Linked DNA regions of Bradyrhizobium diazoefficiens. Each later gene encodes a partner of the first gene's protein in a complex. Links are inferred from orthologs where the notes say so. Each region holds a gene or a part of one and is shown on either strand. Other genes may lie near its edges.

Evidence for each region. The genes of interacting proteins can lie anywhere in the genome.
Region 2: the proteins of tldD (region 1) and JJC00_RS34235 are in contact, whole or in part, in a solved structure (PDB 5NJ9), measured with the Escherichia coli proteins. The link is inferred for Bradyrhizobium diazoefficiens from one-to-one orthologs.

The regions. Positions count from the first base shown.
Region 1 is NZ_CP067102.1:826,237-830,355, forward strand. The notes cover bases 473-3,414. They hold tldD (metalloprotease TldD), read right to left. Parts: upstream 2,687-3,414; coding sequence 1,259-2,686; downstream 473-1,258. Other genes in these bases: JJC00_RS03825 (nucleotidyltransferase family protein), read right to left, coding at 473-474; lepB (signal peptidase I), read right to left, coding at 486-1,262; JJC00_RS03840 (hypothetical protein), read left to right, coding at 2,855-3,142; JJC00_RS03845 (invasion associated locus B family protein), read right to left, coding at 3,149-3,414. In the rest of the region: more of JJC00_RS03825, read right to left, coding at 1-472; more of JJC00_RS03845, read right to left, coding at 3,415-3,709. UniProt on the Escherichia coli protein: Metalloprotease involved in CcdA degradation. Suppresses the inhibitory activity of the carbon storage regulator (CsrA).
Region 2 is NZ_CP067102.1:7,340,492-7,343,996, reverse strand. The notes cover bases 51-2,851. They hold JJC00_RS34235 (TldD/PmbA family protein), read left to right. Parts: upstream 51-649; coding sequence 650-2,053; downstream 2,054-2,851. Other genes in these bases: JJC00_RS34230 (inositol monophosphatase family protein), read left to right, coding at 2,040-2,851; JJC00_RS34240 (DUF6101 family protein), read right to left, coding at 51-371. Also shown: more of JJC00_RS34240, read right to left, coding at 1-50; more of JJC00_RS34230, read left to right, coding at 2,852-2,852; JJC00_RS34225 (DUF4170 domain-containing protein), read left to right, coding at 2,915-3,160; JJC00_RS34220 (lysophospholipid acyltransferase family protein), read left to right, coding at 3,157-3,505.

The DNA.
Region 1 (4,119 bases):
GTTGGGCCGCACGATCAATCTCTCGACGTCGTCGAACCCATGCGGTGCGTAGACCTCATGACCATTATCCAAGCGCCTCACGCCGATTTGCGTGTTCTGCGTGAGGAAGCGGTCGATGCCGTCAGTCGCGCGCGTCAAGGGCGGATAGGGCAGGCCGTGCTTGGCCGGATACCAAAGATGCACGCGGGCCTGATTGCGGATCTCGATCTTGGCGCCGAGATGCCCGAGCCGTTCGTGCAGCGTGCGGATCACGGTGTCCTCGGCTTCCCACGACGTATCGGGGTCAAAATAGAACGCGTCATAATCGGAGATGCCGTGATCGATCGCACGGCCCGTCAGCACGTTCCAGACCGTCTGAGCCAGGCAGCCCGCCACCAGCCATGCATCCGGCAGCGCGAGCCGAGGTAGTTCATCGAGGATCGCACCGTTGACTGGATTCTGCAGCGCGAGGGCAAGAAATTCGTCCTTGCCCACCCTGCGATCAATCAGTGCACGGCGGTGAAGAACCGCGCGAGGCGGAAGCCGGAGAGCCAGGTCCAGACCGGCTGGCCGCGCATGCCGAGATCCCAGGAGCCGAGCACGGCATCGGCACGGCCGACCAGATTGTCGATCGGCAGCAGGCCGACGCCGCCAGAGCGCAGCGGCACGCGGCTGTCGGCCGAATTGTCGCGGTTGTCGCCGAGCACGAACAGATGTCCGGGCGGAACCGTCACTTCCTGCGTGTTGTCGAGCGGACCGTTGTCGCGCATCTTGAAGATCAGGTGCTTGACGCCGTTCGGCAGCGTCTCGACGTAGCGATAGGCGGGCTCGCTGCCGCCATTGTCGTCCTCGGCGGCACCGACGCCATCAGGCTTGAGCTCGGCGGGGCGATCGTTGATGAAGAGCTGACCCTGTCGCATCTGGATGCGGTCGCCGGGCAGACCGACTACGCGCTTGACCCAGGCCTGCGAGCGGTCGCCGGGCCAGCGGAACACCACGACATCGCCTGCCTTGGGCGTCTCCGCGAACACGCGGCCGGTTTCCGGCAGGTTGATCTGGATCGGCAGCGACGAGGTGCCGTAGCCATAGGGGAATTTCGAGGCGAGCAGCGCGTCGCCGATCAAGAGCGTCGGCTCCATCGAGCCCGACGGCACGTAGAACGGCTCGGCCAGCGCGCCCTTGGCGATGAAGACGGCGGCGACGATGCCGGCGAGCTGCACGAGCTGGCCGCCCCAGCCGCTGCTCTTCCGCTTGGTGCTGACAGTTACTTTTTCAACGCTCATGCGCCCGTTCCACCCACCGTAATGCGTTCCATCAGCAGCGACGGCTGGCCGACGCCGACAGGCACGCCTTGGCCGTTCTTGCCGCAGGTGCCGATGCCGGTATCGAGCGCGAGATCGTTGCCGATCATGCGGATGCGATGCAGGTCGGTCGGCCCGTTGCCGATCAGCATGGCGCCCTTCAGCGGCGCGCCGATCTTGCCGTTCTCGATCTTGTAGGCCTCGGTGCACTGGAAGACGTATTTGCCCGAGGTGATGTCGACCTGCCCGCCGCCGAAATTCGCGGCGAACACGCCGTTCTTCACCGACGCGAGAATCTCGGCCGGGTCGCGGTCGCCCGCGAGCATGTAGGTGTTGGTCATGCGCGGCATTGGCACATGGGCATAGCCCTGGCGGCGGCCGTTGCCGGTCGGCTTCATGTTCATCAGCCGCGCGTTCTGGCGGTCCTGCATGTAGCCGACCAGGATGCCGTCCTCGATCAGCACGGTGCGATTGGTCGGCGTGCCTTCGTCGTCGATCGAGAGCGAGCCACGCCTTGAGGCGATGGTGCCGTCGTCGACCACGGTGACGCCCTTGGCCGCGACCTGCTGGCCCATCAGACCGGCAAATGCAGACGTCTTCTTGCGGTTGAAGTCGCCCTCGAGGCCATGACCGACCGCTTCATGCAGCATCACGCCGGGCCAGCCGGCGCCGAGCACCACGTCCATCTCGCCGGCGGGGGCGGGAATCGATTCCAGATTGACCAGCGCCTCGCGCAGCGCGCCGTCGGCGGCGTCGCGCCAGGACTGAGTCTCGATGAATTCGGCATAGCCGGCGCGGCCGCCATAACCCTTGCTGCCGCTTTCCTGGCGATCGCCCTGGCCGGCGACGACGGAGACGTTGACGCGCACCAGCGGACGGATGTCGCGATAGCTCTCGCCGTCCGGCCGCAGGATCTCGACGACCTGCCATGTCGCACCCAGGCTGACGCTGACCTGCCGCACCCGCGGATCCTTGTCGCGCAAGTAGGCGTCGATTTCGGCCAGCAGCTTGACCTTGATCTCGAAGCCCGGCGCGTCCAGCGGATTGTCGTCGGAGTACAGCCGCACGTTGGTATGCGCCGGTGGGGCGGCAAAGCTGCCGGAATAGCCGCCGCGGACGGCGGCCACCGCGTCGGCGGCCCGAATCAGCGCCGGCAGCGACACGTCGGAGGAATGCGCATAGCCGACCGCATCGTCCTTCACCGCGCGCAGGCCGAATCCCTGCGAGGTGTCGTAGGTCGCCTGCTTCAGCCGCCCATTGTCGAACATCAGCGCTTCGGTCTGGCTGTATTCCAGGAACAATTCGCCGTCGTCGGCACCGGCAAGGCCGCGCGCGACCTCGTGGCGAACCTGGTCGCGGTCGAGATTGGCACGGTCGAGCAGGGAGCTTGTGGCAGGGTTGGTCATGCGTCCGTCCATTACCGGGGGATGTGGGGCAAGATAATGGTTTCGGAACGGTTCCGCGAGGGGCGGGCCGTCACATTACAGAAACGATAGGTGCGACTCTGCTTTAAGCCGGCTTTCAAGCTTTGCGGGTATGACAGCGTCACTCTGGGCGAGAGCCGCGGCAAAAGCATGTGGAATTCCTTGCTTGTGTTCTGGGATCAGTATCACGGCCTGATCATTGGCTTCGCCGTCTTGGCGCTGGTGCTGCTCGCCAATCAGCTGATCTATCGCCGCTTCTGGACATCCTATCCCACTCGCGAGGCCTATCTCGCCGCACATCCTGGCTGCGAGACCGCTGACGGCATCGTTTGCGCGACGTGCCGGCAGAGAGCGCTGGAAGGGCCCGTGGCCGGCCGAGGCCGCATCTATCGCTGCGGCTGGTGCGAGACCGAGCTTTATCGCGTCGATGGGGCTTGAGCGCCCCTACGGCAGCTTGTCATAGCCCTCGCCGAGCCCGTTCAGGCTGAGCGGGAAGCCGATGCCTTCTTCGGGCGTCTCGAAGATGATGAAGGTCGCGGTCTTGGCGCTGCGAAGCTGGCCGAGCAGCTTGTCGTCCATGACGACCTCGGCGACGCAGCCATTGGGGAGGCAGCGGACGAAGCCGGCGCGGCCGACGTCCTGGTTGTCGAGCTTGAGCCCGAGGCCGGAGGGCAGCAGCACGCCCAGGGGGGCGACCACGCGCATCAGGCGGCTCTTCTGGTCGGCGGTCTTGAGCACGATTACGGTGAGGCCGGCATTGGAGCGGTCTTCCGCCACCACGCTCTGGATCAGGGCGCATTGCTCGGCCTGGGCGCCCGGCGGGGTGTCGCAGCGAATCTGCCAGTCGCCATGGACGGAGCGCACCGCGCCCTGCGCATGGGCGAGGCTGGGCAGGAAAAGGCTCGGCAATGCAAGGAAGAGGGCCGCGGCCAGGAGGCCGATCAGCGCCTTGAGGCCATCAGCCGGCCAAATAGCCGATCTTGCCATGCATCTCGAATGCCCCATCGGGGTGGGTCCCTCTGCTCGCTTGGGTCGCTCGCGCTGGTGGACTGATACGGCAATGACGGCGTCTTGAAGGCAATTCCCAAGCAAATCCCGCGCCGCCTTAGCCTGCCATCGCCGGCACGAATCAGGTTCCTGCGCAACTGTCCGCCAGTGCCTACCGCGGGCAATTCAGCTGTCAAGCCGCGGCATCCCGGGAAACGGTATTTTTGTCTGATGTTGCTGGGAAATATCTTGCGGGTGATGGCTGACAGAGGGGGCTCAAGACTGCATTGCGATAGATCAAGAATTATGGTTTGAGAGGCTTGATTTCGGCGTTTGAGCGATCTGGCCCCAATTCCTCTTAGAGGTATTCTTGCGCGGCGGTTTGTCGGACGGGCGGGTCGAATAAGCATTTCCCGGAAATAGGGGAA
Region 2 (3,505 bases), 6.5 Mb from region 1 along the record:
TCGAGTTGCGGCAGCGCAAAGATCTCGCTCCAGATCGCCCAGGCTTCGGCGAGATCGTCGCCATCGGCACTGACCAGCAGCGGAACGGAGAGTGAGGGATCGCGATGCACCAGGACGAGGGTCTGCGCCTCGTCATTGCCGCGCAGCGCGACGCCGGTGAAGTCGCTGACGCGGACGTTGATCGCCATCTGCATGCCGCGGACAGCACGGCGCAGCACGACACGTTCGCGATGAAGCTCGATTTGCCTGGTGTAGCCGTCGGCGCGCGGATCATGCGCATCGAAGCGGACCGGAAGGGAAAGGGGGTCGAGCCGCAAGCTGCGGCTCGACCCGGCGGGGTTGGCCCCGCATGTTGCTGTTTGACGCCTCACGGCTTTAGTTCTCCCCGCCAGGATTATGTTCCCGGTCGATGCGAGCACCTTAGCGCGCTCGTTTCCGAAACCGCTTAAAAAGGCTGGTTAATCCAGCGTCACCGCCCGCCATGATTGACAAGACCTTGGCGCGCATGATTGACGAGACGTTGCGCGGAAGCCGCGAATCTGAGCGTTCTGCGGGCTGATAATGCTTGAAGTCCGCACCATTTGGGCACATCTGGTGTTCAGGGCCCCGACCGCCCCGAAACCTCCCGCGCCCCAACAGGATTTCGTTTGTGAACCCTTCACCAAGCTCGACGCTTTCGCCCCAGGACTCTTCAAAGTCCAATCGCGACCTGTTCGATCAGTCCGCGCTCTCCGATCTCGCGCAGCGTCTGGTCGAGGCGGCGAAGCGCGCCGGCGCGGATGCGGCCGATGCGGTCGCGGTGCGCGGCATCTCGCAAGGCGTCGAGGTGCGCGACGGCCGCGTCGAGGAATCCGAGCGGTCCGAGGGCGACGATGTCGGCCTGCGCGTTCTGGTCGGCCGGCGCCAGGCTGTGGTCTCGACCAATGACGCGAGCGGCGATGCCGTCACCAAGCTGGCCGAGCGCGCGGTGGCGATGGCACGCGTCGCGCCCGACGACAAATATGTCGGCCTTGCTGATCCCGCGCTGCTCGCGCGCGACTTCCCCGATCTCGATCTGCTCGATCCCGATGTGCCCGCAACTGCCGAGCTCGAGCGCCGCGCACTCGAAGCCGAGGCTGCCGCGCTCGCCGTGAAGGGCGTGTCGAAATCCGGTGGCGCCTCGGCCTCTGCCGGCATGGGCGGCATGGTGCTCGTCACCTCTACCGGTTTCCACGGCTCTTATCTGCGGTCCAGCCAGGGCATCTCGGCGACCGCGATCGTCGGTGAAGGCACCGGCATGGAGCGCGACTACGACTTCACCTCGGCGCCGCACGGGGCCGATCTGTTGTCGCCGGACCTGGTCGGCCGCTCCGCCGGCGAGCGCACGGTGGCGCGTTACAATCCGCGCAAGGTCGAGACCTGCAAGGTGCCCGTCGTGTTCGACCCGCGCGTCGCGGGCTCGCTGGTCGGCCATGTCGTTGGCGCCATCAACGGCGCCTCGATCGCGCGCAAGACCAGCTTCCTGAAGGACAAGCTCGGCCAGCAGCTGTTTGCCAGGAACATCCGCATCATCGACGATCCCCTGCGCAAGCGCGGCTTGCGCTCGCAGACGTTCGACGCCGAGGGCGTCGCGGTGAAGAAGACCGCGCTGATCGACGAGGGCGTGCTCACGACCTGGCTGCTCGATTGCGCCACCGCGCGCGAGCTCGGGCTCACCACCACCGGCCACGCCCATCGCGGCGTCTCGTCCTCGCCCTCACCGGGGCCGTACAATCTGCATCTCGAGCCCGGCACGCCGACGCCGGCCGAGCTGATCGCCGACATCCAACAGGGATTTTACGTCACCGATCTGATCGGCTCCGGCGTCAACGGCGTCACCGGCGATTACAGCCGCGGCGCCTCCGGCTTCTGGATCGAGAACGGCGAGCTCACCTATCCCGTCAGCGAGGTGACGATCGCGGGGCACCTGTTCGAAATCTTCAAGTCGATGCAGCCAGCCAACAATCTCGAGTTCCGCTACGGCATCAATGCGCCGACGGTGCGCATCGAGGGTTTGACGCTTGGCGGACGCTGACAGTCTCGACGCAAACGTTCTGACGCGCGACGCAGCGCTGCTGCAAGACACGGTGCGGGAGGCGGGTGCATTCGCACAGTCGATGTTTCGCACCGAACTGAAGAAGTGGATCAAGGGCGCGTCCTCGCCGGTCTCGGAAGCCGACATCGCCGTCAACGATCTCCTCGAAGCACGCCTGCGCGGCGCCACGCCCGGCTATGGCTGGCTGTCGGAGGAGAGCGTCGATGACGCCACGCGGCTGTCGCGGCGGCTGACCTGGGTGGTCGATCCCATCGACGGCACCCGCAACTATCTCAACGGCCATGACGAATGGTGCGTCAGCGTCGCGCTGGTCGAGGATGCCTCGCCGGTGCTCGCGGCGGTGTTCGCGCCGACCTGCGGCGAATTCTTTCTCGCCGCCCGCGGCCAGGGCACGCTGCTCAATGGCAAGCCGGTCCGGGCGACGGGAGGGACCGCGCTCGACTTTGCCCGGGTCGCCGGTCCGAAGCCGATGGTCGAGCGGCTCAATCCTAGCGGCGGCGAGATCAAGCTGCATCCGCGAATCGGTTCGCTGGCGCTCCGGCTCTGCCGGGTCGCCAATGGCGGGCTGGATGCGGCTTTTGCGGGGGGCAACAGCCATGATTGGGATCTTGCGGCGGCCGATTTGATCGTGCAGGAAGCGGATGGTAGGATGAGCGATCTCTCCGGAGATCCCATCCTCTATAACCGTCGGGAAGTGACGCACGGGGTGCTGGTGGCAGCGGGACGCGATCGTCATGCGAGCATTGTCGCGCATTTTCGAAACCGCCCCCTGGCCTGAAGCGCTTGTCGTCGTGCTTGTCGAACACTGCTTTGCCGGGCAGCCTCTTAGGAACCGAACCCATGTCAGATAGTGCCCCGCAACAACTGCTTCATCTCGTGATTGGCGGCGAGCTGCTCGACCTCGAGCACAACACCTTCAAGAACCTCGACGACGTCGAGATCGTCGGCCTCTATCCGAACTACGCGACCGCCCACGCCGCCTGGCGCGCCAAGGCGCAGAGCACGGTCGACAACGCGCAGATGCGGTATTTCATCGTCCATCTCCACCGGCTGCTCGACCCGAATCAAGAAACGAAGGCGCGTTGAAAAAACTGCTTCGCAATACGCTGCGGAGCAGCTGGTTTCAGCGTGCCGTCGGGGTCCTGGCGGCCGAATATCTGCGTTTGGTCTGGCGGACCAACAAGTTTACGTTCGATCCGCCCGATGTCTATGGCATCGTCGAGCCGCAGATCCCGGCGATCTTCGCATTCTGGCACGGCCAGCATTTCCTCACCCCGTTCATCAAGTCCAAGGAGTCCTACCGGGCCAAGGTGCTGATCTCCCGGCATCGCGACGGCGAGTTCAATGCGATCGCCGTCGAGCGGCTCGGCATCGGCCTCATCCGCGGTTCCGGGGACCACGGCGGCGCTTTCCACCGGAAAGGCGGCGTCG